One region of the Pelosinus fermentans DSM 17108 genome, then DNA from elsewhere that is predicted to be linked to it. Evidence: riboswitches for the same ligand, from Rfam matches in the RefSeq annotation. Region 1 holds a riboswitch; the other holds the start of a gene.
The links. Region 1 has a riboswitch for S-adenosylmethionine ahead of FR7_RS14880 (methionine ABC transporter ATP-binding protein). Riboswitches for the same ligand answer to the same signal wherever they lie in the genome.

Region 1 (16,817 bases):
TTATGGGAATCAATTTTTCAGGGAACTTTTTGGCTGGATCAAATTGGAGCAGAGTGGATGATATGGTACGCCATATTAAACATATTGTGAAGATTGGCGGTATTGATATAGTGGCTTTAGGAACGGATTTCGACGGTATTGAATACCAGTTGGAAATCTCTCATCTTGGCAATATTGATAAATTAATAAAGGCACTTGTTTGTAATGGGTTTACCACAGGCGATATCGAAAAAATTTGTTATAAGAATGCAATTAGTATTATTAAAGAATGTTTATGAAATTCGTACTTTGGAGGCAGAAATGAAGCATATTCGTGAAAATATTGGTTTCCATGATTCACAAAATAAACGACAGCAGATACTTGAGGCAGCTTATGCTGTATTTTCCAGCAAAGGTTATCATAGAGCTACAGTAGATGAAATTATTGCTTTAGCCGATACTGGTAAAGGTACAGTATATAATTATTTCGTTAATAAAGAACAGCTTTTTTATACGCTGATTAAGGAATGCAGTATGCCTTTTCAAGTCATTATTGAAGGTATTGTTAATTCTTCTGAGCCTCCTTTAGAAAAAGTAGAAACAATAATTAAAGCATTTCTGGAATTTTATGCAAAGCATGCTAACTTATGGCGTGTTATGATGCATGAAGTGCGTGGATTTGGTGCTGCCGGATCATCAAATTTTACCCAAGAGCAATTAGATAAATATCAAGCCTGTTTTTGTGAGACGATTGGTATGATTGAAAAAGTATTATTAGAAGCCCAAAGTAAAGGATTTATTCGTGAAAGCTGTGACGCTACTCGGGCTGCTCATGGTTTATTTAGTGTTATCGTTACCTTTGTATTTCGCGATTTTGTGGATGAAAATATTGGTGAAACGGCGCATACCATTGCGGAACTCTTTTTGTATGGCGCAGCTGAACGGTAAAAAATTTGGAAATAATTGACTGAACAGTCAAAGAGTCTAAGGCAGTTATGGTAGAATAAAAATAAGGACTTGACCCGCAGGGGCAAGTCCTTATTTTATATGATTTTTGCTGCGGCACTTAAAGCTTTAATTAAGTTGTTTGGTTATGAAAAACACAACCGCTAATAAAGGGAAAATAACCAGCAGCAACGGATTTCCGCTTTGGACTAAGAGAAATAATAAGCTAGCAGCTAATAAAGGAATAACTACCCAAATACAGAAGGCGGAAAAGAGATCGCTGATCCTTTCTCTGGCCATAGTGAAAACCTCCTGCTGTGGTATTATCCGTACAATATTTATTGTACTATTCAATGTGACAAGCACATTGGCTGATGTTATACATATGAAATTATGGATTCCATTACCTTGTACATTGGAATCATCTCCCTAGCATCTAACATTGGCAGATCTTCTTCATTGTTCAATGGAATCACCCCCTATATTAATATCATACAGTCACGTTAAAAAGGAGCGTATTTATTAAGCTTGTCTTAAGTATAATACAAAGAAAAACATTCTTCAAGAGTTTCGAATGTATATATGACAAATATTTTAATAGTATATAAAAATACAATGAGATACAATGTGGATTAATTTTTCAAAAATTTATGGATAAATAGTAAAAAGGTTCTAAGCAGGATTTTTTTTATTTTTGTATAAAATAAGAAAATGAGATAAAATTGATGTAAAAATCCAGGAGGTAAAAAATGTTATTTGATAGTCATATGCACACCTGTTTCTCTACAGATTCAAAAATGAAAATGACTGATGCTGTAGCAAGGGCAGAGGAATTAAATATAGGAATTATTATTACGGAACATATGGATATTGCATATCCTGAACCGATGGCGTTTATTTTTGATGTAGAAAAATATTTTTCCCAGTATGCTGCGTATCGTAATGAAAAAGTTCTGCTAGGCATAGAAATAGGTATGCGTTCGGATTGTTTAGAAGAAAATTGTCGATTAGTGGAAAAGTATCCTTTTGACTATGTGATTGGGTCGGTACATGTAATTGATAATATTGATCTATATACTCCAGAATTTTATCAAGGAAGAAGTAAACAAGAAGCATATGAACATTATTTTAATGCCATGAAACAATGTGTGACCTGTTATGATGGTATCCATAGTTTAGGACATATTGATTATATTGCCAGATATGCACGTTTTGCAGATCCAGAAATCTACTATAATGAATTTAGCGATTGTATTGATGAGATTCTAACGGTCTTAGCCCAGAAAGAAAAAGCCCTGGAGATTAATACTAGACGCTTGGGGAATAAAGCAGCAGTAGAGACGATAATGCCGATCTATAAGCGCTTTAATGAACTGGGAGGACGTATTGTAACAATTGGGTCCGATGCTCACCACGTCAATGATGTTGGCAGAGATCTACAGGCAGGGTTAGAAATTGCGGAACGCTCCAATTTGAATGTTGTATACTTCAAAGAGGGGAAGCCTCAGTTTCAGAAATAAACGAATGGGCAGCTTCCTCCAATTGCCAGATGGTAAAAGTATCCCCTCCATATACTCATGGAGGGGATACTTTTACCAAGCTGTTATTACGGTACCTTGAAAATGTTCAGCCACAAAGGTTTTAACCTCCTGTGACTGATAGGCTGTAATGATTTTTTTCAGGTCATTATGATTGACATCTTTAGTACCAGCGACTAAAAGATTTATATATGGTGAATATATATCTTCTAATAGTAGTGCATCTCTGGTTGGCAGCAAGTCAATTTCCGCAGCATAATTGGCATTGATAAGGACAATATCTACCTTATCGATCGCCGAAGTGATCTGTGTGGCATCCATTTGTATAAAACTAAGATTCTTAGGATTCTCTACAATATCATCAAGGGTTCTTAGAGAATCTGTTGTTTTTCTGCAGACAATAAGACCAGCTTTTTCCAATAGCAGCAGGGCTCGACTGCCATTCCATAAATCCTGGGGAATAGCAGCTTTACTGCCTGTTTGCAATGCGCTAAGATTATGAATTTTTTTAGCATAGATCCCCATCGGGAATAGAAACGTTTTAGCAATCGGAGCAATCGCATAGTTGTGATCATCAAGAACTCTATCAAGATAAGGTTGATTCTGAAAACTATTAAGACTTATTTCTCCGCGGTGTAAAGACCCATTGAGCTTGCTATAATCAGTAAATACAACAATTTGCAGATCAATACCATCTTTTGCGACGATCGTTTTAACTAGGTTCATAATTGCAAAATGGGGACCGGCTGAAACCCCTACTTTTATTGGTCTGTATACACGACTCATATGTAATGAACTATGCCATGACAGCAATGCCGCGATACTTGCCAGTATAAGAAAAGTAGTAACGATTTGCAGCCGCTTCCCCATAAAGATCCCTCCAGAATGATTAGAATGCTGGTATTACAGCACCTTGATATTTTTCATTAATGAATTTTTTAACTTCGTCAGATGTTAGAGCTTTAGTTAATTTCTGAATTTCAGGGCGATTTTCGTCACCTTTACGTACGGTCAAGATATTCGCATAGGGAGAATCTTTTGGTTCGAGGAAGAGAGCATCTTTAGTTGGTACCAATTTAGCTTCCAGTGCATAGTTGGTATTGATGACAGCAATGGTCACATCTTCAAGTACACGAGGAAGTTGAGGAGCCTCTAATTCACTAATTTGAATGTTTTTAGAATTGGTTACAATATCACTTACAGTAGCGCTAACGCCTACGCCGTCTTTTAATTTAATAAGTCCTGCTTTTTCTAAGATCGCTAGAGCACGACCGCCATTTGTAGGATCATTAGGGATAGCTACTTTAGCACCAGTTGCCAATTCATTCAAATTTTTAATTTTCTTTGAATAAATTCCCATTGGCTCAATGTGAACGGCAGCAGTATAGGTTAATGCCAAATTACGTTCTGTCGAGAATTTATTTAAGTAAGGAATATGCTGGAAGAAGTTTGCATCCAATTCCTTTTCGGCTACTGCAATATTTGGTTTTACATAATCCGTAAACTCAACAATCTGTAAGTCGATTCCCTCTTTAGCTAAGATTGGTTTTACTACATTTAAAATTTCCGAATGAGGAACAGGAGTAGCACCAACTTTTAATACAGTAGTTTTAGCAGCAGGAGCAGCAGGAGCTTCTTTTTGACCGCAACCGCTTACTAATAGTCCTAGACTAAGAATTCCAATAAGAACAAGAAATAGCTTTTTCATAATAATAACCCTCCTAAGTTTATTTGGTGTTTTTTATAGAAAGCCCAAATCAGTAAATTAGGCTGCTTCTATTTCTTGTTGAGACGATTCGATATATAGTCACCAGTGGATTGAACAATTTGTACTTGAGCAATTAAAATAACCACCGTAATTAACATGATATCGGCACGAAAGCGCTGGTAACCATAACGAATTGCTAAATCACCTAAACCACCGCCGCCAATTGCTCCTGCCATTGCTGAGTAGCCAATCAGACTAATAATAGTGAGGGTGAGTCCTAAAACAATCGCAGGTAAGGACTCAGGAATGAGAACCTTTGTAATGATTTCTCTTGGGGATGCTCCCATAGCTTGGGCAGCTTCGATTACGCCGTAGTCCACTTCTTTAAGGGCTGATTCTACGATACGAGCCACAAAAGGAATGGCAGCAATACTTAATGGTACAATGGCGGCATTCGTTCCAATGGATGTACCTACCAGTAACCTGGTTACCGGTATAATTGCCACCATTAGAATAATGAATGGTGTAGAGCGGGTTGCGTTTACAATAGCACCTAAGATTCGATTGAGAGGCGTATTCTCTAAAATATGTCCTTTGTTAGTAGTAACTAGTATAATGCCCAGGGGTATGCCTAATAGCGCAGAAATAAAACTAGACACAGCAACCATATACGTGGTTTCCCATAAGGACTTAGCCAACAGCACGAGCATTTCTTGCGACATAGCCAATCACCTCAATTCCTAATTCACGTGTTTTTAAATAACTAAGGGCTTGCTGCAAAGAGGCTTGCTCGCCCGACAATTCTACAATTAATGTACCGAAAGGTATGGTTTGAATATGATCAATATTTCCGTACAAAATACTAGCATCAATAGCAAAGCGGCGAATCATGCTGGATATAACCGGCTCTTCTGTAGAATGTCCAATAAAAGACAAGCGCAATATTAAATTACTGTCAGCAGATGGTTCCGATGCCAGAGTAATCTCTTTAAAAAAGTCAGGCAGGTTATGATTAATAATAGAACTAATAAATTCCTTTGTGGTATTGGATTGCGGCTGGGTAAAAATATCAATGACCTTACCTTGCTCAATGATCTTACCACCCTCAATTACAGCGACTTGGTTACAAATCTCTTTAATGACCTGCATTTCATGGGTAATAAGGACGATGGTAAGTTGGAATTTACGATTAATATCTTTTAAGAGCTCTAAAATCGATTTTGTGGTTTGCGGGTCGAGAGCTGAAGTCGCTTCATCGCATAATAATACTTTAGGATGGTTAGCCAAAGCTCTTGCAATGCCCACTCGCTGTTTTTGTCCGCCACTTAATTGTGCCGGATATTGATCTTTTTTATCACTTAACCCTACCAATTCTAATAGATGCAATACTTCTTTATCAATTTCTTCTTTACTGCGTTTCGCCAATTCCAAGGGAAAGGCAATGTTTTGGTATACAGTACGTGAAGATAATAGATTGAAATGTTGAAAGATCATGCCAATCTTTTTACGTTGTTCTCGGAGTTCTTGCTCGTTTAATGAAGTTAATTCTTGACCATCTACTGTAACAATACCTTTAGTAGGGCTTTCTAGCATATTGATGCAGCGAACCAATGTGCTTTTTCCTGCACCACTGGTTCCAATTATGCCGAAAATTTCTCCTTGTTTCACTGATAAATTAACGCCTCGTAAGGCATGAATGGTACCGTTGTCGCTTTGATAGACTTTTTCTATATCCTGCAGTTTAATCAATGGAATAGCTCCCTTCCTGTTCTTGCTGAAATAACAAAAAAACCGCTTCATAAATGAAGCGTATTATCGAACTGAATCGCGCTTCATCTACCAGGAATTAATCCTGTGGAGTTGGCACCGTTTCACAAAGTGAATGGTTGCCGCAGCTTCATTGGGCCATTCCCTCAACTGCTCTTGATGAAAGATATTAACTTGCTAATGAATATATTAGCAGTTCTATAAAATAGTGTCAAGAAAAAAATGACTTTGCAAATGGGAAATCATAATGATATAATTTCACTAAGTAAAGCTTAAAAGTAATAAAGGATTTAATAGAATGGGGGAAAAGAAAAATGCCTACAAATCCCAAATTGAAAGATGACCTAACAGATCAGTTATTTCGTTCTATTTTATTGTTAGAAAATCAAGAAGAATGTTATCAATTTTTTGAAGATATTTGTACCGTAAGTGAATTGAAATCTCTTGCCCAACGCATGGAAGTAGCTCGTATGTTAAGAGCTGGTCATACGTATGATGACATTGTAGACAAAACAGGGGCTAGTACTGCAACAATTAGTCGGGTAAAGCGTTGTTTACATTATGGTGCTGACGGGTATAAGTTTATGTTAGAAAGACTCGAAGGTCAAGAAGATCACAAATAAAAGAGCAGCATACAAAGTACTGCTAAGAGAACATTAAATTACTGGGATAGGGGTGTTTCTATTTATGAAGCAACATGAATTTGTTCCTCAGGTTCCATATGGAACAAGAGATTTCTTACCGAGAGAGGCTAGTCAGAAACGTGCTGTGGAAGGGGCTTTGGCTCAGTTATTTGCAAATTGGGGATATGATGAAGTTGTTACTCCCACAATTGAATATTTGGAAACGATGACTGTTGGAGTAGGCAACGACTTAGATCAGCATATGTTTAAATTCTTTGATAAAAATAATCGTATATTGGCACTTCGCCCAGATATGACAACTCCTATGGCCCGTGTGGCAGCTACCCGATTTAAAGGTAGTCCAAGCCCAATGAAACTATTTTATATAACGAATGTCTTTCGCTATGAACAAGCTCAAGCAGGGAGGCAATGTGAATTTTATCAGGCCGGAGTGGAAATTATGGGTGCATCAGAGCCGGCAGCTGACGCGGAGGTCATTGCTTTAGCAGTGGAATCGATGTTGAAATCTGGTTTGCAGAAATTTCAAATTGGTTTAGGGCAAGTTGATTTTATTAATGGAATTATGGAGCAGAGTGAACTTTCTCTTGTGCAGCGGCAGCAGATTAAACATGCGATGGTAACGCGAGATTTAGTGGGATTAGGTGAAATACTCGTTAAGAGCGGTCTTAGCCAAAGTGATCAGACTTTACTGAAACATATTCCATTACTTCATGGCAGAGAAGATATGCTCAAACAAGCCTATAGCATGGTAACAAATGATAAAAGTCGCAGAGCCTTAGATAACTTAGCCAATATTTATCACCTATTAGAGAACTATGGTGTTTCCAAATATGTTGACTTTGATTTAGGAATCATTCGTGATTTTGAGTATTATACAGGGATGGTATTTGAAGGGTATACGGCAGGACTTGGATTTCCGATCTGTGGTGGTGGGCGGTACGATACTATGTTAAATTCATTTGGTATGAATTGTGGGGCTACTGGCTTTGCCTTAGGTATTGAACGAGTACTATTAGCATTAGAGCGTCAGGGGATTGACGGTACTCAAAATTGTAAAGGTGTTTATATTGGATGGAATAAAGAAAACCTGGTGAAAGCAATAAAACAGGCTGATACTTTGCGTGATTCAGGGTGCAGCGTAGAATTAGCCGTTATTCCGGAATCTTCTGCACAAGCAAAAGAGAGTCAGAAACGTAAAGGCTATGCAAAGCTGGTGTACGTAGAATAATGGGTGGTTCAATAGATGTTACATAGAATAAAGCAGGTGTTTGCTGCACTTACCGCTTCGATTACACCAAAAGATAGAGACTTTATTGAGCAGCATTTAAACTTGAAAGCACAAAGTTTGTTTTGGGCGATGAATGTGCCAGATCAGCGGCATGTTCTGAATGTGGCATATACAGCACTGCGCTTAGCAGATCATCATTCAAATGTAAATATTAATCTATTGGTGAAATGCGCCTTACTTCATGATGTAGGAAAAGTGAAAGGCGATGTTAGTACAGTTGATAAAATCATAACTGTTATAGGAGATTGTTTTTTCCCAAATCAATTAAGAAAATGGGGAAAGCAGGGGCGAGGAAGTAAGGTCGCAAATCTTCGCCATGCGTTTTATATTTATTTTCATCATGCGGCTATTAGTGCTGGTATGTTGAGGGAAATTGGTGAGAGTCCTGAGATGATTGATATAATCGCTAACCATCATAAAACTCCAGCAGAAAATGATCCACTGGAGTTAACGCTGCTTAGAGAGTCTGACAATATGCATTGAAAAAGGTCAATATCCTTTTATCTTGTCAATGATATTTAACATTTCTTTGTTTTGCTGAAATCTGGACAGGTTATCGGCGAAAAGCTTCACAGCCCTGTCCAGGTAGCTTGGTGATAGGGCTGCTACATGAGGGGTAATGATTACATTTTGCATATCCCATAGAGGGGAAGAATCAGAAAGAGGCTCTTCATCAAAAACGTCTAGACATGCACCTTTTATCAAGCCTTGCTCTAAAGCGGTTATCAAATCATCTTGTTTAATGATACCGCCTCGGGCAATGTTGATGAAATAAGCAGATGGTTTCATAACGGAAAACTCGTTTATCGTAAATAAATGTTTCGTTTCATTTAATAAAGGCAGGGCTGTGACTACAAAATCTGAAAGTGAAAGCAGTTCATGGAGTTTTTCAGGAGGATAGAGCTCATCAACGAATAACTCTTTTGTCATGGTTTGTTTGCTGGCGACAACTTTCATTCCCAGACCTTTGGCCTTTTTAGCAATTTCTCGTCCGATACTGCCAAGACCTACGATACCGATGGTTTTGTCATGAATTTCTTCAACGATTGTCCGCTTCCATTGGTGCTTTGCTTGCTGCCGAATAAATACATCCAATCCTCTCGTAAAAACGAGCATCATAGCAAAAACATGTTCTGAAACCGGAATGCCATGAATACCTCTTGAATTGGTTATTATCGTGTTGGCATTTTGAATTTCAGGAAAGATCAAACCTTCAACTCCTGCGCTTAGGCTATGTATCCATGTTAATTTAGGGGCAGCAAGGTAGAGGGGACGGACATCCATGGACCCCCAAGGAACTAAAATATCAATGTCTCGAATGTGCTCTGCAGCTTTTTCATAATCACATGTTATGATGTTGCTGTTAGGAGCACTACTTTGAATTATTTTCATATGACGGTCTGCTAAGTTGTTGATTACAAGAATATTTAAGTTGGGCATAAGATGACACCCCTTTATGTATATTTTAAAACTGAATCTTAGGGTCTATAACTTACTGGTTCAAAATAAAAGTTTTACTATTCTTATGAGAGATGATTCTACATATGCATCTAAAAATCCTACATTTATATTGACGAATATTTTAACAAATGATAATATAGCACTATGTTAATGCTTTAAACAACTAAAGTAATTTAGGAGGATCTTCATGACATCAAGTGACATGGATTATCTTACGATCGCTTTGCCAAAGGGAAAACTATTTGCACCTTCGGCCGAAATGTTAGCAAAAGTAGGATGTACAGCAGAAGACCTGAGTGAAAACTCACGTAAATTAGTAATCACCAATGAAAAAGAAAAATTGCATTTTATTATCACGAAAACAGCAGATTTGCCAACGTATATTGAATATGGTGCAGCCGATATTGGAATTATCGGCAAGGATGTATTATTGGAAGAAGAGAAAGATCTTTATGAGTTATTAGATTTAAGATTTGGTTTGTGCCGAATGATGGTGGCGGTGCCAGAAGCTTTGAAACGAGAAAAATTAAGTGATTATGCGCATATGCGAGTAGCTACTAAATATCCTCGCATAGCAGAAAGCTTTTTTCATAGTATGGGCATTCAGATGGAATTTATTAAATTAAATGGTTCTATCGAATTGGCGCCTATGGTCGGTTTAGCAGAAATTATTGTAGATTTGGTAGAGACGGGACGTACACTAAAAGCGAATAATTTATTGGAGGTTGCGACCATCCAGCCTGTTACGGCTCGCTTTATTGCGAATCGGGTAAGTTTTAAACTGAAGTTTGATCGTATTAATAGAATTACTGAAGAATTAAGAACCCTGCTGGAAGGTGTGGTGATTCCATGAAAATTGTATATGCAGAAGATAGTACGCTAGAGGAATTAAGCGAGCTATTAATAAAGCCGCCTTTTGATCAGGTGATATTAGGAGAAGGTGCGAAGAGTCATATTAAGAAGGTATTCGGCAGTGAATTAACAGCTTCTCAGGTAGTTGATAAAATTATTCATGATGTACGCCTGAAAGGTGATGAAGCAGTACTTCAATATACCCAGGTAATTGATGGCATAAATTTAAGTGAAGAAACATTAGAAGTTACAGAAGCGGAATTTCAAGAGGCTTTGGCAAAGGTCGATGAGCAGATATTGGCTGCGATACGACAGGCCATTGGCAATGTTAGATCTTTCCATACAGAGCAGCTGCCTAAAACCTGGCTTACCTATCGAGAGCATGGAGCGATGCTGGGACAAAGTTGTATCCCTTTAGAAAGAGTAGGAATGTACGTGCCTGGGGGTACTGCTATTTATCCATCCTCTGTTATTATGAACGCAGTTCCTGCCGCTGTTGCTGGTGTAAAAGAAATTATTATGGTAGTTCCGCCTAGCAAGGATGGCAGCGTTAATCCCAGTATTTTAGCGGCAGCCCGGGAATCGGGTGTGACCAGAGTATTTAAAGCGGGAGGAGCGCAAGCTATTGCTGCCCTAGCCTTTGGTACCAAGCTGATTCCTAAGGTTGATAAAATCACAGGACCTGGTAATATCTTTGTCACTTTAGCTAAAAAGGCGGTGTATGGACATTGTGATATTGATATGTTAGCGGGACCAAGCGAGATTTTAATTGTTGCGGATGAAACCGCAGACCCTTCCTATATTGCTGCTGATATGCTCAGTCAGGCTGAGCATGATGTACTGGCGTCCAGTATTTTAATTACGGATAGCAGGAACCTTGCGAGTAGAGTGGAAATAGAACTTCAGTGCCAGTTGGCTAAGCTGCCTCGCAGGGAAATTGCTGAAGCATCACTGCAGAAAAATGGATTGATGATTATAACGCAAAACAGTATGCAGGCAATCGAATTGGCTAATATATCAGCACCAGAACATTTAGAGATCATAACCGAGCAGCCTTTTGCCTTGCTGCCTTATGTAAAAAATGCAGGCGCTGTATTTTTAGGACCTTATTCGCCAGAACCATTGGGGGATTACTTGGCTGGACCCAATCATGTATTGCCAACCGGGGGAACAGCTCGTTTTTATTCCGTGTTAAATGTAGAAACCTTTATGAAAAGAACAAGTATTATTGCATATAGCCAAAAAGCGCTGCAGGCAGTAGCCAGTCAAGTAATTACATTAGCAGAGGCAGAAGGACTACAGGCTCATGCCAATGCGATCAGAGTGAGGGAAAAGAATGATGTTTGATTATCGACCAGGATTAGAAAATATAAAATCCTATTCAGTAGAAGAAAAGGAATGGGATAGTAAGCTTGATGCTAATGAAAGTCCTAATAATTTGCCCCCTTTAGTACATGAAAGAGTTATAAACCAGATCGAATATATGGCATTTAACCGTTACCCCGATATCGGAATGTTAGATTTACGAGCATTGATTGCAGAAGCTTTTGCGACTACGATTCAAAATATCGTAATTGGTAATGGATCAAGTGAGATCTTATTGGCTCTATGCCAAACTTTTGGCGGACCAGGAAGGAGCATTATTTTTCCGACTCCCTCTTTTTCCATGTATGGTATTTATACTCAATTAACGGACAGTCAAGCCGTTCCAGTAACATTAAATGAAGACTTTTCCCTATCACCAGAAAAGGTTGTGGAAGCGGCAGAGCAGTCCAAGGCTAAGTTGATTATTCTATGCAATCCCAATAACCCCACAGGTACAATTATTCCACAAGAGGATATCGAATATATTCTAAGTAAAGTACAGTGTCCTGTTGTCGTTGACGAAGCTTATTATGAATTCTATGGTAAATCAGCTATTAGTCTTATGAAAAAGTACGACCATTTAATTGTAGCAAGAACCTTATCGAAAGCTTATGGCTTAGCGGCAATTCGTGTAGGATATATGTTGTCTAATGCCCAGAGTGTATCTATGGTAAATAAAGTTATGATGCCTTATCACATCAATACCTTATCTTTGATTACTGCCCAAGTGGTATACCAAATGCGAGATGAGTTTATGCCAATCATTGGGCAGATTATTGAGGAACGCAAGCGCTTAGCGGATTCTCTGTCTGCAATAGCAGGTATTACAGTCTATCCTTCAGAGACTAATTTTATTTTAATAAAAACAGAGAAAGCACAAAAGCTGAGCGCTTACTTATCTGAGAAAAATATTGGTATTAGAGATTTTAGTACAGCACCTCTTCTTATCAACTGCATTAGAATTACAGTTGGAACGCCTTTAGAGAATGATAATGTATATAAGGCTATTAAAACATTTATGAATGAGTAATATAAGCTATTTATAAATAATTAAGAAAGAAGGTTCCAAATGATGCGTACTGCGACAATGAAGCGGCAAACCGCTGAAACAAATATCTCAACTACATTAAATATTGATGGAACTGGTAAAAGTGAAATCGCAACAGGGATTGGTTTTTTTGACCATATGTTACTGCTGCTAACCAAACATGGCTTTATGGATTTGCAGCTCATTGCGCAAGGCGATTTGCAGGTAGATGGACATCATACTGTAGAAGATACAGGAATTGTCTTAGGTCAGGCTCTGGCAAAAGCTTTAGGTGATAAAAGTGGTATTAAACGATATGGTACTGCTTTTGTACCTATGGACGAAGCCTTAGCAATGGTGTCTTTAGATATTAGCGGACGCCCCTTCCTCGTTTTTGATGTAGCGATACCTTCGGAAAGAATCGGTGATTTTGACAGTGAATTGACAGAAGAGTTTTTACGGGCTTTATCTGTACATGCGGGATTAACATTACATGTACGTCTATTGTCAGGCAAAAATTCTCACCATATTGTAGAAGCAATATTTAAGGCGTTAGGCAGGGCTCTTGATGAAGCCACGTCTATGGACGAGAGAATTGTTGGAGTGATGTCGAGTAAGGGGATGCTATAGGAGGGGTAACTGTGATTGCTATTATTGATTATGGTATGGGTAATTTATATAGTGTGGAAAAGGCTTTTGTTAAGTTAGGGGCAGAAGTTGTAGTTACCAGCGAGCCTAAGATCGTCGCAGCAGCTGATAAAGTAGTACTGCCAGGCGTCGGTGCCTTTGGTGATTGTATGGAGAATCTTAACGCCTATCACATGATTGATGCCATCCATGAGGTAGTTGCGAAAGGAACACCGTTTCTTTCCATTTGTCTGGGTTTGCAGGTTTTGTTTGAAGGCAGTGAAGAAGACCCGGAAACGAAAGGGCTGGGACTTTTTCCTGGTATGGTACGTAAAATACAGGCTCCTGCTTTAAAAATTCCCCATATGGGGTGGAATAGCCTATCTTTTGCTGCTAAGAGTCCATTGTTTGAGAATATACCTCAAGAATCTTATGTCTATTTTGTTCACAGTTTTCATGCTGTGCCTGAAGATACTAGTTTGATTACGGCAGTGGCAGATTATGGCGGCGCTGTAACGGCCGCTGTTGGTCGGGGAAATATACAGGCTGTGCAATTCCATCCGGAAAAATCAGGTAGTATTGGTTTAGCGATGCTGGCTAACTTTAAGGAGTTGAAATCATGATTCTTTTTCCAGCAATTGATATTCGGGATGGAAAATGTGTTCGGTTGACAGAAGGACGTTTCGACAAAGAAACTATATTCGCTGATAATCCTTTGGATATGGCAATTCGTTGGGTAAATGAAGGTGCTGAATATCTACATTTGGTTGATTTGGATGGTGCCTTAGCAGGTAAGCCTGTAAATTTAAATGTGATTGCTGACATAACCAAAAATGTAAGGATTCCTGTGCAATTAGGTGGCGGTATACGGAATTTAGACACGATTGCACAATTTTTAGAAGTTGGGGTAGCACGGGTTATTTTAGGATCTGTTGCCGTTAAGCAGCCGGATTTAGTCGCAGCAGCATGTGAGAAATATGGTGATCGTATTGTGGTGGGAATTGACGCTCGTGACGGTATCGTTGCTGTAGATGGTTGGGGAATCGCAGGTGGTATTGGGGCGGAAGAATTGGCTGAGAAAATGGCTAAAGTTGGTGTAGCACGAATTATTTATACGGATATTTCTCGTGATGGTACCTTGTCAGGGGTAAACATTTCTGCTACGGCAGCCGTGGCTAAAGCCTCTGGGATTCCAGTCATTGCTTCAGGAGGAGTTCGTGATTTATCTGATATTGAGGCGATAAAAAAGGCAGCGAGTGATGGTATTGAAGGTGTGATTGTCGGCAAGGCCATTTATACAGGTAGTCTGAACCTTGCTGATGCCTTACGTCTGTTGCGGGGAGAGTGAAATCATGTATACAAAAAGGATTATTCCCTGTCTGGATGTGAAGGATGGGAGAGTCGTTAAGGGTACTAATTTTGTAGGACTTAGAGATGCTGGTAACCCGGTGGAATTGGCATCTATCTATGATAAAGAATTTGCAGATGAGTTAATATTTTTAGATATTACAGCTTCTTGTGAACAGAGAGATACCATGGTACAGATGGTAGAGCAAACTGCATCTCAGGTATTTATTCCCTTTACTGTAGGAGGCGGAATTCGAACAGTTGAAGACATTCGCAAAATGTTAAAAGCCGGTGCCGATAAGGTATCTCTCAATACAGCAGCCATCAAAAACCCAGAGTTAATTGCCGAAGGAGCAAAGCGCTTTGGTCGTCAGTGTATTGTTTTGGCTGTTGATGCCAGACAAAGAGGTGAAGAAGAGTGGGAAGTGTATATTAATGGAGGACGCACTCCCACGGGGCTGGACGTGTTAGATTGGGTAAAGCAGGCTACAGCGCTGGGAGCAGGTGAAATTCTCTTGACCAGTATGGATAAGGATGGAACGAAAGATGGTTATGATATTAAACTGACCAGGGCTGTTTCGGAAGCTGTAGGCGTACCTGTCATTGCATCAGGAGGCGCAGGGGAAATGGTGCATTTTTATGATGTGCTTACTGTAGGTAAGGCTGATGCCGTGTTGGCAGCTTCTGTTTTTCACTTTGGACAATTTACTGTTGGTCAGGTAAAACAATATCTAAAATCAAAAGGTGTGGAGGTACGGCTATGATCAATATAGACGTTATTAAATTTGATGATAATGGCTTAATTCCAGCCATTATCCAACAGGAACAAACCGGAATGGTTCTCATGCTGGCTTATATGAATAGGGAATCATTACGAAAGACTATAGAAACAGGAGTTACCTGGTTTTTCAGTCGCAGTCGCCAAAGTTTATGGCAAAAGGGTGAAACTTCTGGACATGTGCAAAAGGTGCAGCAGATATATTATGATTGCGATGGGGATACTCTTTTGATCAAAGTAGAACAAGTCGGGGTTGCATGTCACGAAGGAACATTGTCTTGTTTCAGGCGTACAATAGACCAGCAGAAAGTGGAAGGCGAAACAGCGGTAACGATACCTTCTGTTTATGGACAATCCGTGTCCACTATTTTACATGACTTGTATCATGTAGTGAATGATCGCAAGCGCAATCCTCAAGTTGGTTCTTATACCACGTATCTCTTTGATAAAGGTCAGGATAAAATACTTAAAAAAGTTGGGGAAGAGGCAGCCGAAACCATTATCGCCTCTAAGAATAATAGCAAAGAAGAATTACTATATGAAATGGCAGATCTTTGGTATCATTGCTTAGTGCTTTTAGCGTATCATAATGTAAGTATCAGTGAACTATTGGAAGAGCTGCAAAAAAGAAGAAAATAGTAAAACGGTTAGTTTACCTTGGAGAAATAACACTGTCAATCCTCAATTAGGATGTTGGCAGTTTTATTTATTTTACGAAACTGGAAGCAGGGAGGATTTTTTTAAGAGGTGGTGAAAGAATAATTAAGAGTATATTTAAAAGCGTATCTAAAATAAACTATTCATATAAAAGTTAGAGGTGTGATCATGCTAAAATCCATCGGAAATGAATTTATGGTGCAAACCCGCTATGAGAATATGGAACAGAAAGACCCTGAGAGTATAGTAGCTCAGCCATTTTTGCAAGCGGCTTATGATGAAAAAAACAAGATCATTGATTTACCAATGCCAGAGGAAATTCCACCGATTTCAATTGATTTTATGGCCCTAATTGAACTCAGATCCAGTATACGTGATTATCAGAATGTGCCAATCAGTTTACTGGAACTATCTTATTTATTATGGTGTACTCAGGGTGTTAAGCAAATATTAGGAAATCAGGCTACGTTACGAACCGTTCCATCAGCAGGTGCGCGGCATGCCTTTGAGACGTACTTACTTATTCATAATGTTGAAGGAATCAAGCCAGGTTTATACCGTTTTTTAGCCCTTGAGCATAAATTAATGGAAGTGAATTTGGCAGAACACATTTCCTCGGAAATAACAAAGGCGTGTTTGGGGCAGAAGTTTATTGCTAAGAGTGCAGTAACCTTTCTTTGGGCGGCACAAGCCAGTCGTATGAAATGGCGCTATGGGGAAAGAGGATATCGTTACTTGCATTTAGATGCAGGACATGTTTGTCAGAATTTATATTTATCGGCCCAAGTTGTTGGCTGTGGGACATGTGCTGTTGCTGCCTTTGATGATGGACAA
Region 2 (16,817 bases), 850 kb from region 1:
CCTGCTTAAAGGTAACAATATCATTTTGGCGATTGTTTTTTCCAATGAGTATCGTTAATCCATCCGGGGTTACGGCTGTTAGAGGAGAAGAAGGAGGGATAGGCATACGACGTTTTATCGTACGTTTTAGATAGCCAGTGCTAATCAATTCTTCTCGAATATCACCAAGCTCAGAACTATTTGTGGCGTGCTCAAGAGAAACGGTGATACTCTCAAGATAGGCTATTTCTTCTATGCATTGACGCAGTTGTCCATCCAAGGATTCTTTAGCACGTTTTAATTTGTTATATTTTGTATAATAAGACTGAGCATTTTCTAATGGCGAAAGCCTTGTATCAAAATTTATAATTATATTGTTGCCTTCTAGTGAGTGGCTATATAAATTTTCCAAGGTAACTGTATCTTGGTCTTGCGGTAGGTTGTAGAGGTTTGCCATTAGAATATCGCCACATTCACGAAAAAAATCGGCATTGGCTGCATCAGCTAATTCTTGTACAAGAATTAGCTTTTTGCGCTGCAAACGATTATTTTCTTCGATGACAAGCTTTGATAAAATAGTCTGTTCAGGGAGCTGCTTTTTGCCGGAAAGGCTGTCTGTAAATTCAACGGCCTGACTCATAGTAGAGAAGTTATGAGCTGTGTATTTAGAAGCTAAATGTTCTAATGGAAAAGACGCGATGCCAGCCAGTTCGTTTTCTAAACCTGTCATTACAGTGGGGAGTGATTCCCCCGATTTTATGTAAGTAATAATGCTTTTTGTTGCTTCATTTAATGCAAGTATGTCTGCATTGTCTAAGCTATGAGTGGCAATATCACTAGGTAAACCTGCTCGCCAAAGAATTTCCTTGGCAGTTATAGGACCAATGCCGATTCCTACCTGAATCATAGCTTTCGTAACAAGAAGTGTTTCTAGAGTCGTTATTGCGTTAAAAAAATCAGATATGGGCGCAGTCAGTAAATTTAAACGCATTTGCCCAGGAGGAAATGTGTATTCCATTCGAGGTAAAACTTGTCGTGAACGACTTAAATTTGCGCCAATTCTTTTTATCGCATCCAGTATAATGTTATTTTGTGTGAGAATAATGTTACTATGTTTACCCATTAATTCAACAGTTAAATCTTTTGTTGTAATCGTGCCGTCTTCACCACGAAAATCAATAGAAATTAGTGCAATGCGATCAAGGCTATGCTGGTTGATGTTAGCAATACGGCCGCCTTCTAGATGTTTTCGTAATAACATACAAAAAGCTGGCGGTGTTGCTGGATTCTCCAAGGATGCTTCAGTTAAATGGATACGGGGATGCTTAGGATTAACAGAGATGAGTAAGCGTAGATTTTCATTGGTCTGCCTAACCCACAAAAGCAATGTATATTTATCGGGCTGAAAGATTTTATCAATTCTGCCACCTGTAAGTTTGTTATTTAATTCGATTAGCAATGTTGATAGAGATAATCCATCTAGAGCCATATGATAGCCTCCATTTAATAAAATACGTATTATGATTCCTATTGATAACTATGTTTTGTAATTTTCACTAGTATACCATTTTGCTATTGGACGGTCAATTTAGGTCTAATTAGAGGGTGAAAGGAATAACATGAATAAAAAAAGCACATGGTAGCGAGGTGGCATAGTGGCTGATAAATGGTATACGCGTACAGCGCAAGAAGCAATTGAATTTTGGAGAACAGATCCACATGATGGCTTGACTTCAAGTGAAGTAAAAAGTAGAATCGCTGAATTTGGCTATAATGAAATGGTTGAAAAAGAAAAGACGCCATGGTGGAAACGATTTTTTGCCCAATTTCAGGATTTTATGGTTTTAGTCTTGCTAGCGGCTACGCTCATTTCAGCATTCTTAGGAGAATATGTCGATTCAGCAACGATTTTAGCAATTGTAATGATCAATGCCATATTAGGCTTTGTTCAGGAACATCGAGCAGAAAAATCAATGGCAGCGTTAAGAACAATGGTGGCGCCGGTGGCTCATGTGATTCGTAATGGTATACTGCAGCAAGTAAAAGCGCGGGAAATGGTGCCAGGTGACATTATGGCTTTAGAATCTGGGGATCGCATTGCTGCTGATGCCAGATTAATAGATGTAAAAAATATGGAAGTGGATGAAGCTACTTTAACCGGTGAGTCCCTGCCTGTACGTAAAATCGTAGATAAAGAATATAAGGAAAGCAGTTCTTTGGGTGATCGTAAGAATATGGTGTATGCTGGAACCAGTATTGTTAAAGGGCGAGGCAAGGCTGTAGTCTGCGCTACAGGCATGGCAACTGAGGTGGGACATATTGCTCATATGATTCAGGATGTGGAACATGAAAGTACACCGCTGGAACGACGCCTAGAGTCTTTAGGGCGTTGGTTAGTATGGGGATGTTTACTGATTTGTGTAGTAGTTGTTGTGACAGGCGTGCTCAAAGGGGAACCATTATTATTAATGTGTATGGCAGGAATTAGTTTGGCAGTGGCTGCGATTCCCGAAGGATTGCCAGCCATCGTTACAGTTGCATTGGCTTTAGGTGTACAACGTATGATAAAGCGCAATGCTATTATCAGAAAATTGCCTGCTGTTGAGACGCTTGGTTGTACAACGGTGATTTGTTCCGACAAAACTGGAACTCTTACTCAAAATGCTATGACCGTAAAAAGAATTTTTACATCTGGAAATATTTATGAAGTAACCGGTACTGGCTATGAAATAAAGGGAAATTTTTTATTAAACAAGCAGGAATTTGATCCTACAAAGGATAAATGTTTATTACATTGCCTAGAAATTGGTGTATTGTGTAATAATAGTATTTTAAAGCATAATAATATAGGGATAACTGGTTTATGGCGTCGTGAAGCGAAGGGCGGCTGGTCCATTGAAGGCGATCCAACAGAAGGTGCTATTGTGATTGCTGCTGCTAAAGCCAACATATGGCGTTCAGGGGCAGAAAAACATCAGCAGCGATTAGCTGAAATACCCTTTGAATCAGAACGTTGCCGAATGTCAGTTATTTATGAAAAAAACAATCGAAACATTATTTATGTGAAGGGTGCCCCGGATATCATTTTAGATATGTGCCAGCATTATAGCACCAATAAAGGGGAAGTTCTGCTGACGTCAGAAGCAAAAGCTGAAATACTGACAGCCAATGAAAGAATGACAGACCAGGCCCTGAGAGTATTAGCTGTAGCATATCGTCAGCTAACTAAGATGGAAGCCAGCCATGTGAGTGAAGAACTGGAAAAAGATCTGGTTTTCGTGGGTCTAATCGGGATGATCGATCCTCCGCGTCAAGAAGTCAAGCCTGCGATTGCATTATGCCGGCAAGCTGGCATAAAGACCGTTATGATTACGGGGGATCATCGCAACACGGCTGTAGCGATTGCCAAAGAGCTGCAAATTTTTAAAGAAGACAAAAACCAGGCTCTGACTGGTAACGAACTTGATGAATTAGACGATACGGAGTTAACTAACATTATTAATCGTGTTACCGTCTATGCACGTGTATCTCCTGCACATAAATTACGTATTGTAAAAGCTTTAAAGCGGCAGGGGCATATCGTTGCAATGACTGGTGATGGTGTGAATGATGCACCGGCAATAAAAGAAGCGGACATTGGCATTGCAATGGGAACAGCTGGGACTGATGTTACAAAAGAAGCTGCTTCTATGGTGCTAGCCGATGATAATTTTGCAACGATTGTTGCTGCTGTGGAAGAGGGGCGTGGCATTTATGATAATATTCGTAAATTTATTCGCTATTTGCTATCATGTAATTTAGGTGAAGTCCTTACGATGTTTATTGCGACCATTGCAGGATTACCATTACCCTTATTGCCAGTACAAATTTTATGGGTTAATTTAGTGACAGATGGTTTGCCAGCCATGGCATTAGGTGTTGATCCTAATAATCATGACATTATGAATCGGCCGCCGAGAAATCCAAAAGAAAGTGTATTTTCTCGTGGACTCAGCCGTAAGATTATTACCCGAGGTTTACAAATTGGTCTGAGTACAGTATTTGTTTTTGCTATAGTGTACTTTTTAAAGAATGATTTAGCAGAAGCGAGAACGATGGCTTTTTGTACGTTGGTTTTCTCTCAAATGTTCCATGTTTTTGATTGTCGTTCAGAAGTTTATAATGTCTTTGAAATTGGGATATTTAAAAATCAATACTTGATAGTAGCAACCTTTTGTTCTCTTTTAATGCAGTTACTAGTTATTTATCATCCATTTATGCAAGAGATTTTTGCTACTGTTCCACTAGGGTTAGACGATTGGGTCGTTATCTTAGTTGTCTCAGGCTGGACCTTTATCATAAGTGCTGCAAGACATTTATTTTTCCGCAGACGTGTATCACGTTCTGTTTTGGGGCGGGTACATTAAATAATTTATTTAATTCATAATGAGGAGAATATAATATGAAGTTTAATTTTAGCAAATGGCATGGACTAGGTAATGATTTTGTAATTGTTAATGGACTTGAAGAAAAGATTGACAATTACAATGAAATGGCAATTCAGGTTTGTGATCGATATTTTGGAATCGGTGCTGATGGGCTAGTTGTTATTTTGCCTTCAGCAGTAGCGGATTTTCAAATGCGAATTTTTAATTCAGATGGCAGTGAGGCTGAAATGTGTGGCAATGTTACAAGATGCATTGCTCGATATGTTTTTGAATATGGTTTAACGAATAAGAAAAAAATTACACTAGAAACAAAAGCAGGTCTTATTAAGCCAGAATTAATCTTTATGGATGATGTGCTTAGCACTATACGGGTTGATATGGGAGAACCGCGTCTGAAACGTGGGGAATTACCTATGGTTGGTAATGAAGATGAACAGGTTGTTAATGAAGTTTTAGAAATAGATGGCACTGAACATAGGATCACTGGTGTATCAATGGGCAATCCTCATTGTATCCTTTTCGTTGACGATATTACTGGCATTAACCTAAGCGATATCGGCGCTAAAATTGAAACGCATGCTGCCTTTCCAAAGAAAACAAATGTAGAATTTGTGCAAGTATTAAATAAACAAAACTTACGTATGCGCGTTTGGGAAAGAGGAGCTGGTGTTACGATGGCTTGTGGTACAGGTGCCTGCGCTACCTTAGTTGCAGCCGTTTTAAATGGAAAAACAGACCGTCAGGCTACTGTTGAATTAGATGGGGGACAGTTGCTGATTGAATGGGGGTCAGATAATCATATTTATATGTCTGGTCCTGCAGTGGAAGTTTTCCGGGGAACATACTTATAAATCCAATCTGGTCAAGGTTTGTATAGAAAGTAAGAATCCAACTTCTCTGCATGTATGAAGTTGGATTTCTTTATCCACTTGTTGTTGTGATAAAGAGATTGTTATGATTTATCATTTGCAGTAAATAATATGCTTCATAAAGTGAGGTGCTTAAAATGAGATTTATTATTTTGACAATTATTTTCTTAGTACTATTCGTTACCCAAACATTAGCAATTTCTTCTATTAATTTAGATGTAATTAAAGAGGCGCAGGATCATGGCAAATTAAGGAGTAAAGATTCATTACAAGAGTTTTTGTTGCCATGGATCTCTTATGAAGAAAAAGCTGAAAAATTAAATGGCGTGACTGAGCGCTCCTATTTATATACTTCTTATTTGTTAATTGCTACAGATGCTAGGGAGAAAAGCTTAAATGGTCATGATATTGCCATACTAGACAGCGAAGAAGTATTAGAAAATTACTCAGGCTTATTGAGTTTTAGCACAGTTTTGTTTGGAGATAAAGAGGATTTTGCAAAAGATGCTAGTGTTATTGTCAAACAAAATAATAACGTCATTAAGGCATACCAAATGATAATACCGGCAGAGGGAGAAAAAGTGCATCTGGATAAAGGACAAACCACATTTAATGCTCAATGTTATTTTTATTTTTTTGAAAAAGATATTGTGCCTGACCTTCCTATAATATTATCGGTTAGAACGAATGATCAGAAAGAACATAATTTTTACTTTGACTTGGAGAAAATAAAATAGTCATATTAAAACCTTTATGTGTAGATATTCAATGAAAAAGGGATTTAAGAGAAGCATGGAGAAGTATTTATAAAAGAATTGGATAATTGTGATTTTATCGTTAATAATAAAATCCGTAAAGAGAGGAGCCATTTTACGTGATTAAAAGTATGACTGGTTTTGGTCGTGGAGAATTTCAGGATAATGAGCATCGACTCATTGTAGAAATTAAAGCAGTAAATCATCGTTATAATGAAATTGTTATCCGGATGCCGAAAAATCTGGGGCCACTTGAAGATAAAATCCGGCGTAGTGTATCAAACCTGCTAGCAAGAGGCCGGATTGATGTTTTTATAACGATGGATGAATATGGGCAAAAGAAAAAGGCTGTGCGAATTGACAAAGAGTTAGCAATAGCCTATAATAAGGCTTTAAAAGATTTAGGGGATTTATTTTCTATAGCAGTAAATGATAATATTCAGCAGATTGCTAAATTTCCAGATGTGATTAAGGTTGAAGAAGTAACGGAAGATGTTTTAATCTTGTGGCCGAAGCTAACCCAGGCAGTTGATATGGCACTTACTAATCTCATGAGTATGCGTTTAGCGGAAGGGCGAAACATTCAGCAGGACTTAGTCTTGCGTATTACGGATATTGAATCATATATTACTGCCGTAGAAAAACGTGCACCCCAGGTTTTGGTTGAATATAAAGAGAAAATACTGAGTCGCATGCGAGAATTGCTGGCTACAATCGGTGAAGAACCTGATGCTGGTCGCCTACTACAAGAAACGGCTATATTTGCGGATCGTACCAGTATTACAGAAGAGTTAGTGCGCTTAAAAAGTCATTTAACGCAGTTTCGGGCTGCATTGAATGCCGATGATGCAGTTGGCAGAAAATTAGATTTTATTGTGCAGGAAATTAACCGTGAAACCAATACAATTGCCTCTAAAGCCAATGATTTTAATGTTGCTAATATCATAGTCGAAATTAAAAGTGAAATTGAGAAGGTCAGAGAGCAAATTCAAAACATAGAGTAATATAAGATATATTGGGATACAAACGTAAGGGGGATTTTTTGTGGAAATTAAACTTATTAATATTGGGTTTGGTAACATTGTGTCTGCTAATCGAATTATTTCGATTGTGAGTCCTGAATCTGCACCCATTAAAAGGATTATCCAAGAGGCCCGTGATCGGGGGATGTTGATTGATGCAACTTATGGACGCCGTACCCGAGCCGTGATCATAACCGATAGTGATCATGTTATTTTATCCGCTGTGCAACCAGAAACGGTAGCGCATCGTCTTGCCAGTAAAGAAACGAGTGAAGACACTGCAGAATAGCAGAAAATGAAAGGAGTCGCAGTTGTGGCAAAAGAAGGAATTTTACTTGTGTTATCTGGTCCGTCGGGAGCAGGTAAGGGGACAATTTGTCAAGAATTGCTGCGTACTTATCCTGGGTTGCATTATTCTATATCGGCTACTACACGCAAAGCCCGTGTTGGAGAAGAACATGGAGTTAACTACTGGTTTGTATCTCATGACGAGTTTCAGAATATGATTCAAGATGATGAACTATTAGAGTGGGCTGAGGTTTATGGGAACTTTTATGGAACACCCTGTCGCCAAGTAAAACAATTACTAAATGATGGCAAGGATGTTGTTTTAGAAATTGATGCACAGGGAGCTACGCAGATTAAAAGAAAATTTCCGCAAGGTGTATTTGTCTATATAGCACCGCCATCTTTAGATGAATTGGCTAATCGCATACATAAACGAGGGACAGATAGCTTAGATGCAATCAAAAATAGGTTAAGTTGTGCTAATAATGAATTGTCATATGTACATAATTATAATTATGTAGTAGTCAATGATAAGGTCCAAGTAGCAACGAATAAAGTGGCTGCCATTATTACAGCGGAAAAGTGTCAAGTAGTACGAAACTGTAATATAGTAAAAGAAATTTTAACAAATATCAAATAAATAAAAATTAGGGGGACTACTATGATATATCCATCATTAGATGTATTAGTTACTAAAGTTGATAGTAAATACACTTTAGTAGTACTTGCGGCAAAACGGGCTCGTGAGATTATGGACGGGGCGACTTCTTTAGTTGAGAGTAAATCCAATAAGCAGGTGACGATCGCTTTAGAAGAAGTTGCACAAGATAAAATTTCCTATGAACGGACCAAAAGTGGTATAAAATAGGAGGTTTCCATGTTGAAAGGAAAAAATATTGTAGTTGGTGTTGCTGGCGGCATTGCTGCTTATAAAATAGTAGATCTTGTAAGTCAATTAAAAAAGCAAGGTGCCAATATATATGTTATCATGACTCAGTCAGCGGCTAACTTTGTTACGCCGTTGACTTTTCGTGAAATAAGTGGACAGCCAGTTGTTGTTGATATGTGGGCTGAAACTACCAACTGGAATGTTGAGCACATTGCCTTAGCAAGTAGAGCGGATTTATTTTTATTAGCGCCTGCTACAGGCAATGTGATTGGTAAAATAGCAAATGGTATTGCTGATGATATGTTAACAACTACGGTAATGGCAACAACGGCTCCGGTTTTATTTGTTCCGGCTATGAATACCAATATGTATTTAAATCCGATCGTTCAAAAAAATATCAGTAGTTTAATAGAGTTAGGATATCATTTTATGATACCAGAGAGCGGGATGCTAGCATGTGGTGTAGAGGGAATAGGACGCTTACCTGATTCTAAAACAATTTTAGAGAAAGTTCATCAGTTGATAGTTGTTCAAAATGATTTTCGAGGAAAGAAAATCTTGATTACGGCTGGCGGCACGAAAGAAGCGATTGATCCTGTAAGATATATTGGCAATCGCTCTAGCGGGAAGATGGGATATGCTTTAGCAAGTGCTGCTGCTGCAAGAGGAGCAACTGTTACGTTAATATCAGGACCTACCAATTTAAAAGCTGCCTGCGGAATTAAAGTCGAATATGTAGAAGCCGCATCAGATATGAGGGCGGCTGTATTGGCGCATTATAATGAGAGTGACATTGTAATCAAAGCTGCTGCTGTAGCCGATTATCGTCCACAAAGTACTGCAGAACACAAAATTAAGAAGACTGGCGATACATTACAGCTTGTCTTAGAAAGAAACCCTGATATATTATTAGAACTTGGTCAGTTGAAAAAACAGCAGATGCTAATTGGCTTTGCTGCGGAAACTCAGCAGCTGGTTCTTCATGCGCAGGAGAAACTAGCTAAAAAAAATCTGGATATGATTATTGCTAATGATGTATCTGTTCCAGGCGTTGGGTTTAATGCAGATCACAATATAGCGAAAGTGTTATACCGTGATGGGCGGATTGAAGAGTTATCCAAAATGTCCAAAGAACACATGGCAAACATTATTTTGGATAAAATTCTCGCAGAATGTCGAAAATAGGTTGATTTTTTCATTATTTTACATTAGTATTTAATTTGATACAATTTTATATGATATGCTCATCAAGAGTTGGTGGAGGGATTGGCCCAATGAAACCGCGGCAACCATTTGGAAATCCAAAACGGTGCCAATTCCTGCGGAATAATCCGCAAGATGGGAGAGTGTAACACCCTCCCTATGGGTGTTTTTTATTGTTTATTAAAAATGGGGGTATGATTTGTGAAAAAAAAGAGAGTTTTATTTACATCAGAATCAGTTACTGAAGGTCATCCAGATAAAATAGCAGATCAAATTTCAGATAGTGTATTAGATGCAATCATGGCAAAAGATCCAATGGGACGTGTAGCTTGTGAAACGCTTATTACGACAGGGCAAGTACATGTAGTTGGTGAAATCACTACAAGTTGTTATGTGGATATTCCAAAAATTGTACGGGACACGGTGAAAGAAATTGGCTATACTCGTGCAAAGTATGGTTTTGATGGAGATACATGCGGTGTGCTGGTTTCCATTGGAGAACAATCAGCTGATATTGCTTTAGGCGTTGATAAGTCTTTAGAGGCTAAACGAGGTCAAATGGACGAAATTGAATCCATTGGGGCTGGTGACCAAGGAATGATGTTTGGTTATGCTACCAATGAAACTCCTGAATACATGCCATTGACAATTGCTCTGGCTCATAAATTGGCTCGGCGTTTAGCAGAGGTGCGCAAAAATGAGGAAGTAAGTTATCTGCGTCCTGATGGTAAAACTCAAGTTACAGTAGAATACGAAGACGGTAAACCTCTTCGTGTTGATACCATTGTTATATCAACTCAGCATGGTCCTGAAGTTGAACTGGCAACCATTGAAAAAGATCTGATTGAGAAAGTAATTGCTCCGATTGTTCCAGCAGAATTATTAGATGAGAAAACCAAATACTATATCAATCCGACAGGTCGTTTTGTAATCGGTGGACCACAAGGTGATGCTGGTTTGACTGGTCGCAAAATAATTGTTGATACCTATGGCGGAATGGCTCGTCATGGTGGTGGTGCCTTCTCTGGTAAAGATTGTACCAAAGTTGACCGCTCTGCCGCTTATGCTGCACGTTATGTAGCTAAAAATGTTGTTGCAGCAGGATTGGCAGATAAATGTGAAATTCAGCTAGCCTATGCGATTGGTATGGCTCATCCAGTATCGATTATGGTAGAAACTTTTGGGACTGCTAAGGTGGATGAAGATGTAATTGCTGAGCTTATTAAAAAACATTTCGATTTGCGTCCGGCTGGTATTATTAAAGCGTTAGATTTACGTCGCCCTATCTACCGCCAAACAGCAGCTTACGGGCATTTTGGTCGTACGGATGTGGATTTACCATGGGAAAGGACCGATAAAGCAGAAACCCTTCGTAAAGAGGCTAATCTATAATTGGGATGTTAGCTGTTTTAGCAGGATTTTTCTGAATTTCATGGGAATTGTATATGCTATAGCCAAAAAAGAGGGAACAATGAGCTTCCCTCTTTTTAATTTTATGATAATTATGAAGGTAAAAATGCAGTTATATGCTATAAAATCGTGTTAAGATATAAATAGGCAAGCTGAATCCTCTAAAAGAAATACCTTTAAAAGACTATTAATAGCGAATGGTGGTAAATATGCAACGTATTGCTCAAGTCTTAATAAACATTACAACTAAAAATATTAATAAAGCTTTTTCTTATAGCATCCCTGATCATTTGGATTATGTTGATGCAGGGTGGCGTGTTTTAGTACCTTTTGGTAATCGTAAATTAGAAGGTTTTGTTATTGATATTATAATAGAGGAAGACTCGAATCGTATTGAGTTAAAGCCAATTATCGATATACTAGATAATGACAAATGGTTTGACGAGCATATGATGCATACAGCTAGATGGATTAGTGAATATTATCTTTGTAATTTAGTAGATGCCATGCGTTTATTTATTCCAGGAAAATCCGGTGTGAAAAGTGTTGTTGCTTATTCTGTCGAGATGGAAGTGGATACAGAAACAACACTGGTTGCCTTATCTGCTAAATATCCAGAATATAGCCAAGTGCTGTCATATATAGAGACGCACAGCCCTATTCTGTCTGTTAAACTGGAAAAGAAATTTGGCCCAAGCGTTTTGAAAGCAATAAGATACTTAGTGAGAAATAAGATCATAATCGCTGAATCAATTGCAAAAAAAATGGGTACACACCGTTATAAAACGATAATGAGTTTACTAATGGATGCTGAAGCAACTCGAGAACAAATTAGCAAGTTGGCAAAAAAGCCAGCACAATGCCGTTTGCTCCAATACTTGATAGATCACGGGCAATTGGCATCTGATGAATTGAAAAAGAGTAATACCAGTCATGAAACTGTAAAAAAATTAGTACAGGACGGTCTTATAAAACTTGAAAAAGTTCAAGTGGTACGTGATAGTTATGCGGATATATGTAAAGCAAAGAATGATATATCATTAACAGCAGAGCAGCAGCAAGTATTAGAAAAAATTATGCCAAAGATGGAAGCAAGAAAGTTTCAATCGTTTTTACTGCATGGTATTACTGGCAGTGGAAAGACACAGGTGTATATTGAAGCGGTAGCGGCTGCGCGTCAAAAGAATCGCCAAGCTATTGTTCTTGTTCCTGAGATTGCTCTTACCAGTCAAATTGTCTCAAGATTTAAAGCTAGATTTGGAGATGATGTTGTTGTGATGCATAGTAAATTGTCTACTGGCGAACGTTATGATGCTTGGCAGCGACTTCGAGGCAAGCAAGCTGGCATTGTAATTGGTGCACGTTCTGCTATTTTTGCACCCTTGCCAGATGTCGGTATTATTATTATGGATGAAGAACATGAATTTACGTACAAACAAGAAGAAACACCTCGTTATCATACAAGACAAGTCGCTATTACGAGAGCTACTTTGTCTGGTGCGGTGGTCATCATGGGCAGCGCTACGCCAGCAATCGAGACTTATTTTCAGACTCAAATGGGCCAACATACCTTGCTACTTATGTCAAAGCGCATAGCTAATGCAAATTTGCCCGCAGTCACTATCGTTGATATGCGGGAAGAATTGCGTAAGAAGAGACGAAGTGTCATATCACTTCCCTTGCAAGAACTGCTGCAAGAGACTATAAGTCGTGGCGAACAAGCTATTATTTTACTGAATCGTCGTGGTTATGCTACCTTCGTCATGTGTCGGGAATGTGGACATATTGTACGTTGTAAGCATTGCGATATTTCTCTGGTGTATCATTCTGTAGGGAAGAAGCTGAAGTGTCACTATTGCCAGTGTATTGAAACGGTTCCGGATATTTGCCCTGAATGTAATAGCCGCTATATTCGTTTTTTTGGAACCGGCACACAAAAGCTGCAAGAGGAAATAGTAACATTGTTTCCCCATATCCGCGTAGTGCGGATGGATCAGGATACAACAGGTGGAAGAATGGCCTATGATCGTATTTTAGAGGCATTTGCTAAAGGCGAATATGATCTTTTACTGGGGACACAGATGGTGGCTAAAGGGCATGACGTGAAAAATGTGACGGCCGTTGGCATTATAGCAGCTGATAGTATATTAAATTTACCAGACTTTAGAGCAGCGGAGCGCGTATATGCGTTGCTAACTCAGGCGGCAGGTCGTGCAGGCCGCGGTGATAAGGCAGGAAAGGTCGTAGTACAGACTTATAATCCTGAGCATTATGCAGTACAGGCAGGAGCTAATCAGGATTATCAAAGTTTTTATGAATCTGAGATTGTGTACCGCAAAGCGCTTTGTTATCCACCTTATGGACAAATCATAAAATTAACAGTTCAGGCTAAAGAAGAAAGTATGGCTCGCAATCAGGCTGAGCAAATAATCAAAGAATTGCGAAGCTTAATGGCGGAAAGTAAGACTGTAGAAATAATAGGGCCGTTTCCCGCTCCGATTGCTAAAGTTAATGATATATTTCGTATGAATATCATTATAAAAGCAAAGGATCTCACGAATGTGAGGGCTTACATAACATCTATGGGATTAACCATACGTCCAGATGTTATGATTGATGTGGAACCTGTTAGTATCATGTAGAATAATTTGTTTAGTATAGGCGTGGATTTTTGTATAGTTCTATGATAAAATTTGGGCAGGATTTATCCAAGGTAGGAGGGTATTATAACTGTATGGAAATTAGAAAAGCTGGTGACAAAGTATTAAAAGAAATAGCTGAGCCTGTAGCTCGCGTTGATAAAAAAATAAGGAAACTTATTGATGATATGGCCCAAACTATGTATAATGCTGATGGAGTTGGATTAGCCGCTCCGCAGGTTGGCGTATCTCTTAGGGTTATTGTTTTGGATGTGGATGATGAACTCATCGAATTAATAAATCCAATTATTATAAAAAAAAGTGAAGACTGTGAATTGGGTAATGAAGGATGTTTAAGTGTTCCTGGGGTTTTTGGTGAAGTTGAGAGGTTTTCTGAAGTTACCGTTACAGGCTTAAATCGTTTTGGTAAAAATATAACGATTACAGGAACTGGTTTGTTAGCTAGGGCCCTGCAGCATGAAATCGATCATTTGGATGGCATATTATTTATCGAAAAAGCAAAAACCATTCATAAGGGGTAATTGATATGTCAAAATTAAGAGTCGTATTTATGGGGACGCCAGATTTTGCTGTTCCTTGTTTAGATGCATTAGTTAAAGAAGAATATAATGTTGTTGCAGTGGTAACCCAGCCTGATCGCCCTAAAGGGCGAGGACAAAAACTGGCAGAGTCCCCGGTGAAGCAGGCCGCGATTTCCTATGACATACCTGTATTGCAGCCTAATAAAGTAAAAGATCCTGTATTTCAAGATGTGTTGTTCTCTTTAAAACCTGATATCATTGTTGTTGTTGCTTTTGGGCAGTTATTGCCCAAAACGCTATTAGATTTACCCCCTTTGGGTTGTATAAATGTGCACGCATCTTTATTACCTTTATATCGGGGAGCTGCACCCATCCATTGGTCAATTATTAAAGGTGATAAAGTAACTGGTGTCACCACAATGTTTATGGATATTGGCATGGATACAGGGGACATGATATTAAAGGAGAAGATATCTATTTCTGAAATGGATACTACTGGCGATATCCATGATAAGTTAAAAAATATTGGAGCCAATGTGCTTAGTGAGACAATGAAATTAATTGTGGATAAAAAAGCTCCACGTATTGCACAAAATAATGAAGAGGCTACCTATGCTTCTATGTTGACAAGGGAATTAGAACGTATCAATTGGCAAGTACCGGCAGTTGCCATTCATAATTTGGTTAGAGGTCTCAATCCCTGGCCTGGCGCTTATTGTTTCTATCAAGATAAAAACTTGAAAATCTGGCAAACTAGGACGTATCCAACAGATGATATAGTAACTCAGCCAGGGAGAATCGCAGAGATTACTGCAGAAGGTTTTGCAGTAGAAACAAGACAGGGCTTGCTGGAAATTTTAGAAGTTCAGCCTGCTAGTAAGCGTCGTATGAGGGCAATTGATTTTATATGTGGTTATGGGTTAAGTGTTGGCGATATCTTAGAATAGAAGGTGAATTTTCATGATAGAGGTGATGGCTCGTCCCAAGAAACGCTTGTTTTTGGCACTTATAGTAGCTAGTTTGTTAGTGGCTACTCTTTCTACTTATGGATTGTGGATGGTAAGCTTCCCAGGATTAGCAAATATCAGCACTCACTTGCCGATTATTCTTGGCGTTTTCTTGGCATTATTTATCTTGGCCATTGGAATTGGAGTTGGTGGAATCATTCTAGCCATTTTAGGTTTTTCTACTCTAGCTTTATTCCAAGGACCTGCTTGGTCTGCTATTAATTTATTATTTCCCCTTGCCATTCGAATTGGTAAAATCTTTGATGTGGAAAAAGAAAGAGTCGAACGTTCCTTTATTGAAGTTAGTAATTACTTAATACAGCAAAAAAGAATTAAGGTTGCACCTGAGAAACTCTTAATTCTTACACCACATTGTATTCAACAAGAGATGTGTCAATATAAAGTGACTCACGATATTAGTAATTGTCGAAAATGTGGTGCTTGTCAGGTAGGCGATTTACTGACGATTTCAGAAAAATTTGGGGTGCATGTAGCAATTTCTAATGGCGGGACATTAGCTCGTAAGGTGGTAAAAACATTGCGTCCCCATGCCATTCTAGCCATTGCCTGTGAACGAGATTTGACAAGTGGTATTCAAGATGTGTTTCCGATTCCTGTTATTGGTGTTTTGAATGAAAGGCCAAATGGACCATGTTGTAATACGCGAATTGATATGAAGCGAGTTGAGAAAGCGGTACAAGATTTTATTCTTAAAAAATAAAGGTAGTAAAGGTGAACAAATGGATGCACGTGAAATTGCTCTTAAAATTATCAATGATGTGACAAGTAATCATGCTTATGCAAACATAGCCTTAGTGAGAGAGCTCAATCGTCACAAGATTTCTGATCAAGATCGTCGATTTATTACAGAATTAGTATATGGTACGATTAAGGCCGGTGAAACCTTGGATTGGATTATCGGTCACTATGTAACTAGGTCATTAAACAAAGTTGCGCCAGTGATTTTGAATATTTTGCGTATTGGAATGTATCAGATCTTCTTCTTGTCCAAAGTTCCTGTATCAGCAGCTTGCAATCAAGCAGTAGAATTAACAAAAAAATATGGACATGCTGGTACTGTGAAATTTGTAAATGCGGTGTTAAGAAACGCTGGACGTGGACCTGAAAAAGTAATTTATCCAGACAGAGAAAAGAATATTGTCCAATTTTTAGCCTTAAAATATTTTCATCCCCAATGGATGGTGGCTCGATGGGCGAAACGTTTAGGTGCTGATGCTGCCGAAGAGTTGTGCCAGATTAATAATGTGACTCCAGGTCTTTCATTACGTACCAATACGCTGAAGAATACCAGAGAAGAACTGTTAGAGATTTTAAATCTAGAAGGTGTGAGTGCGGAAGCATCGGCATGGACTCCAGAAGGAATTGTATGTCATAGTTATCCAGCGCTTAGTACATTAAAATCGTTACGTGATGGATTATTTCAAATACAAGATGAAAGCTCTATGTTAGTTGCTCACGTTCTGGCTCCTAAACCAGGCGAGTTTATTATTGATGCTTGTGGCGCACCTGGAGGTAAAAGTACCCATATCGCAACATTAATGGGAAATAAGGGGCGCGTTTTGTCAACGGATATTTATGATCATAAATTAGCTCTAACTCAGGAGAACGCTCAGCGGCTAGGTCTGACGATTATTGATGTGCAGAGTTTGGATGCGACAACCTTAGGTGATAACTATGCAAGACAAGCGGATAAAGTATTAGTGGATGCGCCTTGTTCTGGATTAGGAGTCTTACGGCGAAAAGCTGATTCTCGCTGGCGAAAGACC

Region 2: another riboswitch for S-adenosylmethionine. It lies ahead of metK (methionine adenosyltransferase); the one in region 1 lies ahead of FR7_RS14880 (methionine ABC transporter ATP-binding protein).

What each region holds. Positions count from the first base shown of each region.
Region 1 is NZ_AKVN02000001.1:3,213,353-3,230,169, reverse strand. Features, by position in the region: gene FR7_RS14910 (dipeptidase) at 1-278, shown strand, start outside; gene FR7_RS14905 (TetR/AcrR family transcriptional regulator) at 301-927, shown strand; gene FR7_RS23930 (hypothetical protein) at 1,054-1,224, opposite strand; gene FR7_RS14900 (histidinol phosphate phosphatase) at 1,674-2,444, shown strand; gene FR7_RS14895 (MetQ/NlpA family ABC transporter substrate-binding protein) at 2,517-3,332, opposite strand; gene FR7_RS14890 (MetQ/NlpA family ABC transporter substrate-binding protein) at 3,352-4,170, opposite strand; gene FR7_RS14885 (methionine ABC transporter permease) at 4,239-4,892, opposite strand; gene FR7_RS14880 (methionine ABC transporter ATP-binding protein) at 4,861-5,919, opposite strand; SAM riboswitch class I at 6,000-6,103, opposite strand; gene FR7_RS14875 (YerC/YecD family TrpR-related protein) at 6,252-6,560, shown strand; gene hisZ (ATP phosphoribosyltransferase regulatory subunit) at 6,613-7,809, shown strand; gene FR7_RS14865 (HDIG domain-containing metalloprotein) at 7,825-8,352, shown strand; gene FR7_RS14860 (D-2-hydroxyacid dehydrogenase) at 8,359-9,309, opposite strand; gene hisG (ATP phosphoribosyltransferase) at 9,518-10,183, shown strand; gene hisD (histidinol dehydrogenase) at 10,180-11,529, shown strand; gene hisC (histidinol-phosphate transaminase) at 11,519-12,577, shown strand; gene hisB (imidazoleglycerol-phosphate dehydratase HisB) at 12,617-13,204, shown strand; gene hisH (imidazole glycerol phosphate synthase subunit HisH) at 13,216-13,824, shown strand; gene hisA (1-(5-phosphoribosyl)-5-[(5-phosphoribosylamino)methylideneamino]imidazole-4-carboxamide isomerase) at 13,821-14,549, shown strand; gene hisF (imidazole glycerol phosphate synthase subunit HisF) at 14,554-15,312, shown strand; gene hisIE (bifunctional phosphoribosyl-AMP cyclohydrolase/phosphoribosyl-ATP diphosphatase HisIE) at 15,309-15,965, shown strand; gene FR7_RS14815 (SagB/ThcOx family dehydrogenase) at 16,152-16,817, shown strand, end outside.
Region 2 is NZ_AKVN02000001.1:2,367,437-2,384,253, forward strand. Features, by position in the region: gene FR7_RS10780 (Rqc2 family fibronectin-binding protein) at 1-1,468, opposite strand, end outside; gene FR7_RS10785 (calcium-transporting P-type ATPase, PMR1-type) at 1,635-4,385, shown strand; gene dapF (diaminopimelate epimerase) at 4,421-5,257, shown strand; gene FR7_RS10795 (hypothetical protein) at 5,413-6,012, shown strand; gene FR7_RS10800 (YicC/YloC family endoribonuclease) at 6,150-7,034, shown strand; gene remA (extracellular matrix/biofilm regulator RemA) at 7,075-7,341, shown strand; gene gmk (guanylate kinase) at 7,366-7,980, shown strand; gene rpoZ (DNA-directed RNA polymerase subunit omega) at 8,002-8,208, shown strand; gene coaBC (bifunctional phosphopantothenoylcysteine decarboxylase/phosphopantothenate--cysteine ligase CoaBC) at 8,218-9,414, shown strand; SAM riboswitch class I at 9,471-9,574, shown strand; gene metK (methionine adenosyltransferase) at 9,634-10,824, shown strand; gene priA (primosomal protein N') at 11,052-13,484, shown strand; gene def (peptide deformylase) at 13,526-14,023, shown strand; gene fmt (methionyl-tRNA formyltransferase) at 14,029-14,970, shown strand; gene FR7_RS10845 (DUF116 domain-containing protein) at 14,984-15,751, shown strand; gene rsmB (16S rRNA (cytosine(967)-C(5))-methyltransferase RsmB) at 15,771-16,817, shown strand, end outside.